DNA from 4 places in the Streptomyces sp. NPDC007084 genome. Region 3 is predicted to be linked to each of the others. Evidence: riboswitches for the same ligand, from Rfam matches in the RefSeq annotation. Region 3 holds a riboswitch; each other region holds the start of a gene.
The links. A riboswitch is a leader RNA that binds a small molecule or an ion and turns the genes downstream of it on or off. The one in region 3 is predicted to bind thiamine pyrophosphate.
Positions count from the first base shown of each region.

Region 1: linked by a shared signal. The riboswitch ahead of thiC (phosphomethylpyrimidine synthase ThiC) and the one ahead of thiO (glycine oxidase ThiO) in region 3 are both predicted to bind thiamine pyrophosphate.
Region 2: linked by a shared signal. The riboswitch ahead of AB0912_RS15050 (thiamine ABC transporter substrate-binding protein) and the one ahead of thiO (glycine oxidase ThiO) in region 3 are both predicted to bind thiamine pyrophosphate.
Region 4: linked by a shared signal. The riboswitch ahead of AB0912_RS34845 (cytosine permease) and the one ahead of thiO (glycine oxidase ThiO) in region 3 are both predicted to bind thiamine pyrophosphate.

Region 1 is NZ_JBEYFY010000001.1:252,581-255,817, forward strand. It holds gene AB0912_RS01205 (hypothetical protein) at 1-33, opposite strand, end outside; gene thiC (phosphomethylpyrimidine synthase ThiC) at 191-2,011, opposite strand; TPP riboswitch at 2,004-2,160, opposite strand; gene AB0912_RS01215 (YibE/F family protein) at 2,232-3,237, shown strand, end outside.
Region 2 is NZ_JBEYFY010000014.1:136,246-139,482, forward strand. It holds gene rlmN (23S rRNA (adenine(2503)-C(2))-methyltransferase RlmN) at 1-972, shown strand, start outside; TPP riboswitch at 1,138-1,243, shown strand; gene AB0912_RS15050 (thiamine ABC transporter substrate-binding protein) at 1,321-2,415, shown strand; gene AB0912_RS15055 (iron ABC transporter permease) at 2,391-3,237, shown strand, end outside.
Region 3 is NZ_JBEYFY010000029.1:75,170-78,406, forward strand. It holds gene AB0912_RS22770 (thiazole synthase) at 1-473, opposite strand, end outside; gene thiS (sulfur carrier protein ThiS) at 476-676, opposite strand; gene thiO (glycine oxidase ThiO) at 673-1,839, opposite strand; TPP riboswitch at 1,837-1,949, opposite strand; gene AB0912_RS22785 (FAD-dependent oxidoreductase) at 2,138-3,237, shown strand, end outside.
Region 4 is NZ_JBEYFY010000094.1:12,106-15,342, reverse strand. It holds gene thiD (bifunctional hydroxymethylpyrimidine kinase/phosphomethylpyrimidine kinase) at 1-294, opposite strand, end outside; gene AB0912_RS34845 (cytosine permease) at 424-1,827, opposite strand; TPP riboswitch at 1,819-1,913, opposite strand; gene AB0912_RS34840 (alpha/beta hydrolase) at 2,208-3,029, shown strand; gene AB0912_RS34835 (aldo/keto reductase) at 3,062-3,237, shown strand, end outside.

The sequences.
Region 1 (3,237 bases), on a different contig from region 3:
GGCCGCGTCGTCGTGCAGGGGGGGTGGCGACATCGGGCCGGGGGTCAGCGCCGCCGGGAGTGCCCGCCGACCGGCAGGACGCCCCGGCCCGTCCTCTCGGCGGTGCGGGCGAAGTACCACTCCTCGGCCGGCGTCAGGAAGGCCTCGCTCTCCGGGCACGGCGTCCCGGAGAGCGCCCTCCTGAAGCAGGTCAGTCCGCCAGCGGCAGATAGACGCGGTTGCCCGCCTCCGCGAACTCCCGGGACTTCTGGAGCATCCCTTCGGAGATCTCCGCCGCCGAAGCGCCTTCCGCCGTGTCCCCGCCGAACCGTTCGTTGATGCTCTGGCTGATCTTCATCGAGCAGAACTTCGGTCCGCACATGGAGCAGAAGTGGGCCGTCTTGGCCGGCTCGGCCGGCAGCGTCTCGTCGTGGAACTCCCGCGCCGTGTCCGGGTCGAGAGCCAGGTTGAACTGGTCCTCCCACCGGAACTCGAAGCGGGCGTCGGACAGCGCGTCGTCCCAGTCCTGCGCACCGGGGTGCCCCTTGGCGAGATCGGCCGCGTGGGCTGCGATCTTGTAGGTGATGACGCCGGTCTTGACGTCGTCACGGTTAGGGAGACCCAGGTGCTCCTTGGGTGTCACGTAGCAGAGCATCGCGGTGCCCCACCAGGCGATCATGGCTGCGCCGATACCCGAGGTGATGTGGTCGTACGCGGGCGCGACGTCGGTGGTCAGCGGGCCGAGCGTATAGAACGGAGCTTCATCACAGATCTCCTGCTGAAGGTCGATGTTCTCCTTGATCTTGTGCATCGGGACATGTCCCGGGCCTTCGATCATCGTCTGTACATGGAAACGCTTCGCGATCGTGTTGAGTTCCCCGAGCGTCCTCAACTCCGCGAACTGTGCCGCGTCGTTGGCGTCCGCGATGGAGCCGGGCCGCAGACCGTCGCCGAGCGAGTACGTGACGTCGTACGCGGCGAGGATCTCGCAGAGTTCCTCGAAGTTCTCGTAGAGGAACGACTCCTTGTGGTGGGCGAGGCACCAGGCCGCCATGATCGAGCCGCCGCGCGAGACGATGCCCGTCTTGCGGTTCGCGGTGAGCGGCACATAGGCGAGGCGGACGCCCGCGTGGACCGTCATGTAGTCCACGCCCTGTTCGGCCTGCTCGATGACCGTGTCCTTGTAGATCTCCCAGGTGAGTTCCTCGGCACGGCCGTCGACCTTCTCCAACGCCTGGTAGAGCGGCACGGTTCCGATGGGGACGGGGGAGTTGCGCAGCACCCACTCGCGGGTGGTGTGGATGTTCCGTCCCGTAGACAGGTCCATGACAGTGTCGGCGCCCCAGCGGGTCGCCCAGGTCATCTTCTCGACCTCTTCCTCGATGGAGGAAGTGACGGCGGAATTACCGATGTTGGCGTTCACCTTCACCAGGAACCGCTTGCCGATGATCATCGGCTCGATCTCGGGGTGGTTGACGTTCGCCGGCAGCACCGCCCGGCCGGCGGCGATCTCCTCGCGTACGACCTCGGGTTCGACGTTCTCGCGGACGGCGACGAACTCCATCTCGGGGGTGATCTCGCCACGGCGCGCGTAGGCGAGCTGGGTGACCGCCTGCCCCGAACGTCCCCGGCGCGGCTGGCGCGGCCGGCCGGGGAAGACCGCGTCGAGATTGCGCAGTCCGCCGCGCGGAGAGGTGTGCTTGATCCCGTCGTCCTCGGGGCGCACGGGCCGGCCCGCGTACTCCTCGGTGTCGCCGCGAGCGATGATCCAGTTCTCGCGCAGCGGCGCCAGGCCCCTGCGTACATCGGTGTCGACACTCGGATCGGTGTACGGGCCGGAGGTGTCGTACAGCGTCACGGACTGCCCGTTGGTCAGGTGCACCTGACGGACCGGCACGCGCAGATCGGGACGCGTCCCCCCGACGTACGCCTTGTGCCAGCCGATGGACTTCCCGGCCTCATCGTCCGGGGACGGCGAAGAAGCGCCGCCCGTCTGGCTGGAGGCAGGCGTGCGTACGTCCTTGTTGGTCATGAGACCTACTCCCTACGCCGGCATTACCCGGTAACAGGTTCGGCGGTCGACGCAGCGGCTTCCGTTCACCGATGTTTCATGTGAAACATCGCGAAGACGGAGGTCAGCGCCCTCTCAGCCCGGTGCTCCGAGCTCCCGCGTGTGCAAAGGTGACTCCACGCTAGCGTCATATCTGGCGCGGTGAACAGGGGGCCCTTGCCGTTCTTGCGATGATCGGTCGGTGACGACGAACCGGCAGCCCTCGTTCCCCCCGTCCGAGCCACCGCGCCGCCCGGGCTTCGACGACGGCCGCGGACGGGGGCCCGGCAACGGACCCGGGCCCGGCGCCGGCTACGGCTCCGGTGAGGGCTACGGCCAAGCTTGGGACGATGGACCGGGATCAGGCGCCGGTCACGAGCACGGCTCAGGTGCAAGCCCCGGAGACGATCCGGGCAGGAGCCGCGGTCAGGAGCCGGGCGCGGGACACGGGCCGGGCTACCGCGGTGGGCACGGGCACGGTCCGGGCGACGGTCACGGGCAGGTTGGCGGTCACGGGCAGGGCGGCGGACACAGTCCGGACGAAGGACAGGGACACGGACCGGGCGGAGGACACGGGCACGGGCAGGGTCCGGGCGGAGGCGACGGGCACGGGCAGGGACCCGGCGGTGGGCACGGGCACTCGCACAGTCACAGCCACGGCCCGGTGGCGCCCGTCTCGAAGCATCTGCGCAAGGTCATCGCCGCCGTACTGATCCCCTTCGCCGCCGCGGTCGCCGTGGGACTCGTCGTGCTGTGGCCCGGTGGCGCTCCGGCTCACGAGCGCACCGGTGTCGGCTTCGACCGGCAGACGCAGAACGCGACGGTCACCAAGATCGTCGAGGTGGACTGCAAGTCCGTCAACGCCTCGGGGGAGACGCCGACGGGCGACACCTCCACAGCCGAGGGCTCCTCCGCCCAGCAACAGGCGACCGGGGAGTGCAAGCGCGCCACCATCCGGATCGACACCGGCAAGGACAAGGGCCGTACGTTCACGGAGATCGTCCAGCCGGACCAGTCACGGCAGTTGCACCAGGGCGAGAAGGTCATCGTCGCGTACGAGCCCTCCGCGCCCAGGGAACTCCAGTACTCCGTGGCGGACGCGAACCGCAGGCTGCCGCTGACGCTTCTCGCGGCCCTGTTCGCCCTGGTCGTCGTGGTGGTGGGCCGGATGCGCGGTGTGATGGCGCTGATCGCCCTGGCCATCAGCT
Region 2 (3,237 bases), on a different contig from region 3:
CAGCTCTCGCAGCACTACTTCGCCCGGTACGCGCACGACCCCGAGCAGTGGACGGACATCCCGGCCGCCTCGCGCGGCAAGCTCCAGGAGGCGCTGCTTCCCGAGCTGATGTCGGTCGTCCGGCATCTGTCGACCGACCAGGACACCACCCGCAAGACCCTGTGGCGGCTCTTCGACGGCACGCTCGTCGAGTCCGTGCTGATGCGCTACCCGGACCGGGTCACCATGTGCATCAGCTCGCAAGCGGGCTGCGGGATGAACTGCCCGTTCTGCGCCACCGGGCAGGCGGGCCTCGACCGGAACCTGTCGACCGGCGAGATCGTGCACCAGATCGTGGACGGGATGCGGGCGCTGCGGGACGGCGAGATCCCCGGTGGCCCGGCCCGGCTGAGCAACATCGTCTTCATGGGGATGGGCGAGCCGCTCGCCAACTACAAGCGGGTGGTCGGCGCGATCCGCGCCCTCACCGACCCCGAGCCGGACGGCCTCGGCCTCTCGCAGCGCGGGATCACCGTCTCGACGGTCGGCCTCGTGCCCGCCATCAACCGGTTCGCCGACGAGGGCTTCAAGTGCCGTCTCGCGATCTCGCTGCACGCCCCGGACGACGAGCTGCGCGACACCCTCGTCCCCGTGAACACGCGGTGGAAGGTGCGCGAGGTGCTGGACGCCGGATGGGAGTACGCCGCGAAGTCCGGGCGGCGCCTGTCCATCGAGTACGCGCTCATCCGGGACATCAACGACCAGGCCTGGCGCGGTGACCGGCTCGGCCGGATGCTCAAGGGCAAGCCGGTGCACGTCAACCTCATCCCGTTGAACCCGACGCCGGGCTCGAAGTGGACCGCCTCGCGGCCCGAGGACGAGAAGGCGTTCGTCGAGGCGATCGCCGCCCACGGTGTGCCGGTGACCGTCCGGGACACCCGGGGCCAGGAGATCGACGGAGCGTGCGGACAGCTCGCCGCGACCGAGCGGTAGCCACCGGGCCCTGGTCTCCCGGTGGTGGTCCCCGGCGGTGGCCTCCCGGTGGTGGTCACCCCGTGAGCGGTGGCCACCGGCACCGGTCGCCGGGCGGTGCGTGTCGAGCGGTAGTCTGAGACGCGTTCGTAGAACCATCGCAGTCATCGCAGTCATCACATCTTCATATTCCGACAGGGGAGCGCCACAGCGCTGAGAGTGCGGGACAGACCGCAGACCCTCTGAACCTCGCCCAGGTCATTCTGGGTAGGAAGTTCGGTCATCACTCAAGCTGTTGCGCCCTGCCCGGGAACTGTCAGAGGTCCCGGGCAGGGCCGCGTCTCTTCCTGGTCAGCCAGGAGGAATCCAGTGAGCACCACCAGCAAGCGGTTCGCGGCCACGGCCGTCGGACTGAGCCTCGTCACCCTGCCCGTCCTGTCGGCGTGCGGCTCCTCCGACGCCGGCGCCGCGGGCTCGGGCGGCTCGAAGACCGTCACGCTCGTCACCCACGACTCGTGGGCGGTGTCCAAGAACGTGCTCAAGGACTTCGAGAAGCGGTCCGGGTACCGCGTCCGCGTCCTCAGGGACGGCGACGCCGGGCAGGCCGTCAACAAGGCGATCCTGACCAAGGACAACCCCCAGGGCGACGTCTTCTTCGGCGTCGACAACACCCTGCTGAGCCGGGCCCTCGACAACGGGCTCTTCCAGTCCTACGAGGCCAAGGGCTCCGACGCGATCGACGCCCGCTACCGCGTCGACCAGGCCAGGCACCGGGTCACGCCCATCGACTCCGGCGACATCTGCGTCAACTACGACAAGGCGTACTTCAGCAAGCACAAGCTCGCGCCGCCGACGTCGTACGACGATCTGGTCAAGCCCGCCTACAAGAACCTCCTCGTCACCGAGAACGCCTCGACCTCCTCGCCCGGCCTCGGCTTCCTGCTCGGCACCGCCGCGAAGTACGGCGACGACCAGTGGCAGGGCTACTGGAAGAAGCTCAAGGCCAACGGTGTGAAGGTGGTGGACGGCTGGGAGCAGGCCTACAACGACGAGTTCTCCGGGTCCGCCGGCGGCAAGAAGGCCAAGGGCGACCGGCCCCTCGTCGTCTCCTACGCCTCCTCGCCGCCCGCCGAGGTCGTCTACGCCGACCCCAAGCCCGCCACCGCCCCGACCGGCGTCGTGGAGGGCACCTGCTTCCGCCAGGTCGAGTACGCGGGACTGCTGGACAACGCCGAGAACACCAAGGGCGGCAAGGCCCTGCTCGACTTCCTGCTCACCAAGGAGTTCCAGGAGGACATGCCGCTGAACATGTTCGTGTACCCCGTCACCGGCACCGCCCGGGTGCCGGCGGAGTTCACGAAGTTCGGCCCGCAGGCCAAGGACCCGCAGACCCTGGCCCCGGAGAAGATCGCCGCCGACCGCGACCAGTGGGTCAAGTCGTGGACCTCGCTCGTACTGAAGTAGACCGGGCGGCCCCGCGCGCCGCCCGCCGGCGGGGCGCGGCGCGGCTCGGCCTCATGGCCCTGCCCGTCGCGTTCTTCGGGGTGTTCTTCGCCTACCCCGTGGCCGCGATCGTCGCGCGTGGGCTGCACGCCGACGGCGGCTGGCGGTTCGCCCGGATCTGGGACGTGCTCGCCCAGCCCGACATCCGGCACGTGCTGTGGTTCACCACCTGGCAGGCGCTCGCCTCCACGGCGCTCACGCTGCTGATCGCGCTCCCCGGCGCGTATGTCTTCGCGCGCTTCGACTTCCCGGGCAGACAGTTCCTGCGGGCCGTGGTGACCGTGCCCTTCGTGCTGCCGACCGTCGTCGTCGGCACCGCGTTCCTCGCGCTCGTCGGCCGCGGCGGACTGCTGGACGAGCTGTGGGGCGTCCGCCTGGACACCACGGTGTGGGCGATCCTGCTCGCGCACGTCTTCTTCAACTACGCGGTCGTCGTACGGACCGTCGGCGGTCTCTGGTCGCAGCTCGACCCACGTCAGGAGGAGGCCGCGCGGATGCTCGGCGCCTCGCGGCTCGCGGCCTGGCGCAGGGTGACGCTGCCGGCGCTCGCCCCCGCCGTGGCCGCCGCCGCCCTCATGGTCTTCCTCTTCACCTTCACCTCCTTCGGTGTGGTGCAGATCCTCGGCGGCCCCACCTTCTCGACCCTGGAGGTCGAGATCTACCGGCAGACCTCCGAGATCTTCGACCTCGGCACGGCGGCCGTGCTGACGATCGTCCAGTTCGCGGCGGTCGGGGCGATCCTCGCCGTGCACGCGGCGACCGTCCGGCGCCGCGAGAGCGCGC
Region 3 (3,237 bases):
ATGGGCGAGCCGAGCGGCATGACGGCCGCGCAGCCGACGTCCTCCAGCTTGCGGGCGAGGACCGGGTCGTCGTTCGTGTACGGCAGCACGGTGAAGCCGTCGTCCACCAGGGTCTCGGCGGCGTCCAGCAGCTCGACCGGGTCGGGCAGCAGGGTGCGCTCGTCGGCGATGACCTCCAGCTTGACCAGGTCGGTGCCGAGCGCCTCGCGGGCGAGCCGGGCCGTCAGGACGGCCTCGCCGGCGGTGTAGCAGCCGGCCGTGTTCGGCAGCACCCGGATGCCGAGGCGGTCGAGCACCGACAGCACCGAGCCGTGCACCGACGCGTTCACCCGCCGCATCGCGACCGTCGTCAGCTCCGTGCCGGACGCCACCAGGGAGCGCTCCAGGGTGTCGAGACTGGGCGCCCCGCCCGTGCCCATGATCAGCCGGGAGGTGTAGGTCGTCCCCCCGAGGACGAAGGGGTCGTCGGCCATGGTCAGCCTCCTTGTACGGCGGTGAGGACCTCGACGCGGTCGCCCTCGGCCAGCGGGGTGGACGCCCACTGACCGCGCGGGACGACGGTCTCGTTCAGCGCGGCGGCCACCCCGGAGGGAGCCGGGGTGAGGGCCGCGACGAGGGTGCCGAGAGCGGTACCGGCGGCGATCGCCTTCCGCTCTCCGTTGACGACGATGTTCATACGGGCTGCTCCGTGCGGGCGGTGGCGGCGAACCGCCTGGGGGAGAAGGGGCGGGCTTCCTCGGGCAGTTCGCCGGTGGTCAGGACATGCGCCATGGCGTCGCCGGTGACCGGGGTGAGGAGCACGCCGTTGCGGAAGTGGCCGGTGGCCAGCAGCAGCCCGTCCAGGGCGGTCGGGCCGAGCAGCGGGGCATTGTCGGGCGAACCGGGGCGCAGTCCCGCGCGGGTCTCGGTGAGCGGCAGCTCGGTGATGCCGGGCACCAGCTCGTGCGCGTCGCGCAGCAGCTCGTACACGCCGCCCGCCGTCACCGTGGTGTCCCAGCCCAGCTCCTCGCTGGTCGCGCCGACGACGAGTTCGCCGTTCTCGCGGGGCACCAGGTAAAGGTGGCCGCCGCGCACCACGGCCCGCACCGTGCGGCTCAGGAACGGCGCGTACCGCTTCGGCACGGTCAGCCGCAGCACCTGTCCCTTCACCGGGCGCACCGGCGGCAGGACCTCGTCGGGGACGCCCGCGAGCCGCCCGCTGAGGCTGCCCCCGGCCAGCACCACCTGGCCCGCGCCGAGTCCGGTGCCGTCCGCCGTGACCACACCGGTGGCCCGGTCCCGTACGACGGTCAGGCGCTGCGCCCAGCTCCGGTGGACGCTCACCCCGGCCCGCTCGCACGCCGTGACCAGGGCGGCGGCCAGGCGCCGGGGGTCGATCTGGTGGTCGCCGTCGACCCGCAGGCCGCCGCGCACGCCGGGGGCCAGCATCGGCTCCAGACGGCGGCACTCCCGGCCGGTCAGCCACTGCGACTCGAGTCCCGAACGGCTCTGCAGCGCGTGCAGTTCCCGCAGATGGGCGCGGTCGTCGGCGTCCAGCGCGACGGCCAGCGTGCCGCACCGGCGATAGCCCAGGTCGTGGCCGGCCGCCTCGGTGAGTTCGGCCACGAAGTCCGGATAGCGGCGCGCGGAGGCGAGGTTGAGGCCGAGCAGGGTCTCCTCGCCGTAGTGCAGCTCGGTGACGGCCGCGAGCATCCCGGCCGCGACCTGCGCGGCCCCGCCACCGGGCTCGGGGTCGACGAGCGTGGTGGTGAACCCGCGCTGCGCGGCCCGCCAGGCGGTGACCAGGCCGATGATCCCGCCCCCGATGACGAGGACGTCGGACGGACGTGTAGGCGACATGGGCGTCCAGCCCCTCCCTTCGCCGGCATGACCCGGATCAGGTTCGTACGGTCGGAGGCCGCCCAGCCTCCCTCTCAGCCCGGTGCGTCCGGGCTCCCGCGAGTGCTTTACGGTCGCCACCCTAGCCCGCCCCCACAGCGGCCCGTAAGGGAGCCTCCGCCGACGCACCCGCCCCCGGGGAGCCGGGGACGGACGCGGGGTGCCGGGGTGGCCGCGCACGGCCCGACCCCGCGGCTGTGCAGCAGATCACCGAGCACGTCCGCTGACTGACGGTTTGTCAGGTGTCTATGGTGATCAGGTGAGCGAGCAGACGCAGGCGAAGGCACAGGGGTCCACCGCGCGGCGGGCCGTCGTGGTGGGCGCGGGCATGGCCGGGGTGCAGACCGCGGTCGCCCTGCGCGAACAGGGCTTCACGGGCACCGTCACGCTGATCGGCGCGGAGCCCCATCAGCCCTACGACCGGCCACCGCTGTCCAAGGCCGTCCTGCTCGGCAAGGCCGAGGGCTCCGCCTTCGACGTCGACTTCACGGCCCTGGACATCGAACTGCGGCTCGGCCTTGAGGCGCTCGGCCTGCGCGCCGGGGACCACGAACTCGACACCGCCGCCGGGCCCGTCCCGTACGACGTCCTGGTCGTCGCCACCGGCGCCGAACCGATCCGGCTGCCCGGCGCCGAGGGCGTGCCCGGCGTGCACCTGCTGCGCACCCTGGACGACGCCGACCGGCTGCGGCCCGTGCTCCTCGCGCAGCACGACATCGTGGTCGTCGGCGCCGGCTGGATCGGCGCCGAGTTCGCCACCGCCGCGCGCGAGGCGGGCTGCGCGGTGACCGTCGTCGAGGCCGCCGACCGGCCGCTCGCCGCCGCGCTGCCCGCCGAGGTGGCCGCCCCGATGGCCGCCTGGTACGCCGACAGCGGCGCCACCCTGCGCACGCGCACGCGCGTGGAGCGCGTCGAGGACGGCGCCGTCGTCCTGGACGACGGCTCCCGGGTCCCGGCCGGCGCGGTGGTCGTCGGCATCGGCGCGCGGCCCGCGACCGACTGGATCGCCGGCTCCGGCATCGCCCTCGGCGCCGACCGCGAGATCCTCGCCGACGACCACCTGCGCACCTCCCTGCCGGACGTCTACGCCGTCGGCGACTGCGCCTCCTTCCCCTCCGGCCGCTACGAGGACCGCCTCCTCGTCCACCACTGGGACAACGCCCTCCAGGGCCCCCGCACGGTCGCCGCGAACATCGTCGGACAGGCGCCCGCCGCCTACGACCCGGTGCCGTACTTCTGGTCCGAGCAGTTCGGCCGCTTCGTGCAGTACGTCGGCCACCACACGCCCGCCGACACCCTGGTCTGGCGCGGCGATCCCGCGGGCAGCTCCTGGTCGGTGTGCTGGCTGCGCGAGACACG
Region 4 (3,237 bases), on a different contig from region 3:
CACGTCCGCCAGGAGTTCGGCGACCGTAGTGACGAGCGCGGGCGACGACAGCATGCCGGTCTTCACGGCCCGCACACCGATGTCGTCCACGACACTGCGGTACTGGGCCCGCACCGCCTCCTCCGGCAGCTCCCAAGCCCCTTGCACCCCCACGGAGTTCTGCGCGGTCACCGCGGTGAGCACGCTCATCCCGTGGGCGCCGAGCGCCAGCATCGTCTTCAAGTCGGCCTGGATCCCGGCGCCTCCACCGGAATCGGAACCGGCGATCGTCAGGACACGGGGCGGCGGGGTCATACCTGAAGTTCCTCTCGGAGTACGGCAACGGGCTCGGCGGTCCTCGGAGCGGTGATGCGGCGGAACGGTGAAGCGCCGAAGCGGCAGGACATGCGGCCGGTGGGGCGGCGCGGCCTGCGGCCGGCGCGTCTAGGCCCGGCGGCGGCCCAGTCGCAGGGGTGCGTAGAGGGCGAGGGCGACGAGGAACGCCACGTAGTAGGACAGGTCGGCGCCGTGCAGGGCGTCGGCCACCGGACCCACGTACAGGCCGGTGTCCATGAACGGGACGGCCGCGCCGAACGCCGCGACGAACGCCAGCAGGGACGGCCACGCCGGGAACGGGCGGGCGGCCTCGACAGCGAGGTCGACGGGCGCGCCGGCGCGGGCACGGGCCCGCGCGAACCAGTCCACGACGACGATCGCGACGAACCCGGGAATCCAATAGCCCACGAACAGCAGGACGTTCTGGAAGCGGGCCGTGGTGTCGGCCGCGTGCATCCACAGCACGAGCGGGAAACCGAGCACCGCGGCCAGGGCCGCGGCCACCGGACGCGGGACGCGCACGCCCACGGTCTGCAACGCGAGCGAACCGCTGTAGTCGTTCATCGCGTTGCTGCACACCGCCGCCAGCGCCACGGCGAGCAGCCCGAACGCGCCCGCCGCTCCGCCGCCGAGCAACTCCTCTACGCCAGCCGCCGTCTGGTCGGTCAGCACGGACGCGCCCCACAGCCCGAGGACCTGCACGGCGACGAACGACACGACGAGGCCGAGCAGCGTGCACCAGAACATCCGCGGACGCGAGGTGGTGCGCGGCAGATAGCGGCTGAAGTCACTGGCGTACGGAGCCCAGGACAGCGAGAGGCTGAGCGCGATGGTGCTGGTGAGCACGAAGGCGCCCGCCCGGTCCGAGCCGGCCGCGGAACCCGTCGCGGCGGGGTGGACCCCGTCGAGCATCCGCCAGGCGATCACGGCGAACGCGACGGCGAGCACGAAGGTCATGACGATCTGGAGCCGGTGGATGGCCTCGTAGCCGAGGACACCGAGCGCCCCCTGCGCGGCCATCATCACGAGCACCCCGACCCAGAACGGCCACCCGCACAGCCGCGCCAGCGCGTCCCCGCCGAACAGCCCGATCAGCGCGTCCCAGGCCACCGACGACAGCCACTGGAGCAGCCCCGGCAGCGCCACCGCCCGGCCGAACGCGAGCCGGGAGAGGGGGAGTTGGCCGGTCCCGGTGAGGCCGCCCCAGGTGCCGAGATAGGCGGTCGGCAGCGCCCCGAGCACCGTCCCGACGACGACCGCGACGAGGGCGGTGGTGAAGTCGAGGCCGAGCGCGACGCCGATGGTGCCGGTGAACACCCCGGTCATCGTCAGGTTCGGCGCGAACCACACGGTGAACAGGCGTGAGGGCCCGCCGTACCGGTTGCTCTCGGGGACCGGCTCGATGCCGTGCCCCTCCACCCGCAGATCGCCGGGTGCGGCGGGCATGGAGCCGTCGAAGACGGCAGGCCGGCCGTCGACGGGCAGCCCGTCGGAAACATGCGCCATCGGCATGGAAGACATCCCTCCGCCAGTACGAACTGGTTCAGGTTCGACGGGTGTGATCTCAGCCCTCGAAGGGGGCACCCCGTGTCCGGTACGACGGACACACTAACCCCATCCCCGCGCTCCTGTGTACGGCGGACCTGCGCTCATCGCTTCTCCTGTATCGCGGACCCGGGCTCGTCTGTATGGCGGACCCGGGCTCGTCGCTCCTCCCCGCCCGCTCGACGCCTCCTCCTCACCCGCCGGGCGATCCCCGAGGGCCCCCACCCGGCCGGGTCACCCGCAGCGCGCGGCGCGCCGCCCCTCGGTAGTGTCGGAGGTGATCGCCGCCCGCTCTCCGTTCCCGGGTTCCCGGACCCGGGTGGCCGGGCGGAAGGAGGCAGTGCGCCGTGACCGTGATCTCCCTGAAGTCCGCGCGGGTGCGCGAGGGCCTGACCCTTCCGTACGCCGAGGCCGGCTACCCCAGCGGCACGCCCGTCGTGTTCGTGCACGGGCTGGCCGACTCCTGGTGGTCCTTCGAGCCGCTGCTCCGCCGCCTTCCGCCCGCCCTGCACGGGTACGCGCCCACCCAGCGCGGCCACGGCGACGCCGAACACCCGCCGGACGGCTACACCCCGGACGACTTCGCCGCCGACCTGGTCGCCTTCCTCGACGCGGCCGAGATCCCGCGCGCCGTACTGGCGGGAGCGTCCACCGGCGGCATCCCCGCCCGCCTCGTCGCGGGCAGCCACCCCGACCGCATCGCCGGACTCGTCCTGCTCGGCGTCCCCGGAACCCTCGCGGACAAGCCCGTGCCCGACACCTGGCGGCAGACCCTCGACGGCCTCACCGATCCCGTACCCCGCGCGTTCGTCGAGGAGTTCGTCACCGGGAGCACGACAACTCCGCTCGCCCGGGGCTTCGTCGAGACGATGGTCGAGGAAGGCCTCAAGGTCCCCGCCCACGTCTGGCGGGAGACCGGCCGCGGTCTCCTCGACGCCGATCTCGGCGCCACCCTCGCCGGCATCCTGGTCCCCACCCTCGTCATCTGGGGCGAACAGGACCGCTTCCTGACCCGCGACGACCAGCAGACCCTCCTGGACGCGGTGCACGGAGCCGACTTCCTCGCCTACGAGAACACCGGCCACCCCGTCCACTGGGAACAGCCCGAACGCGTGGTCGCCGACATCGCCGCCTTCGCCGCGCGGATCGCCCGCCCCGGCACCCCCTGAACCCCCTCCGGGGTGTGTGCGAGACTGCCGCGATGACCGCAGAAACGATCACCGCCGCCGCCGCGGGCACCTGGACACTGGGCGATCTCACCGTCAACCGCGTCGGCTTCGGCGCGATGCGGCTGACCGGCAGCGCCGCCTTCCACCACGGGACGCCGAGCGACCGCGACCGCTCGATCGCCGTGCTGCGGACGGCGGTTGAACTGGG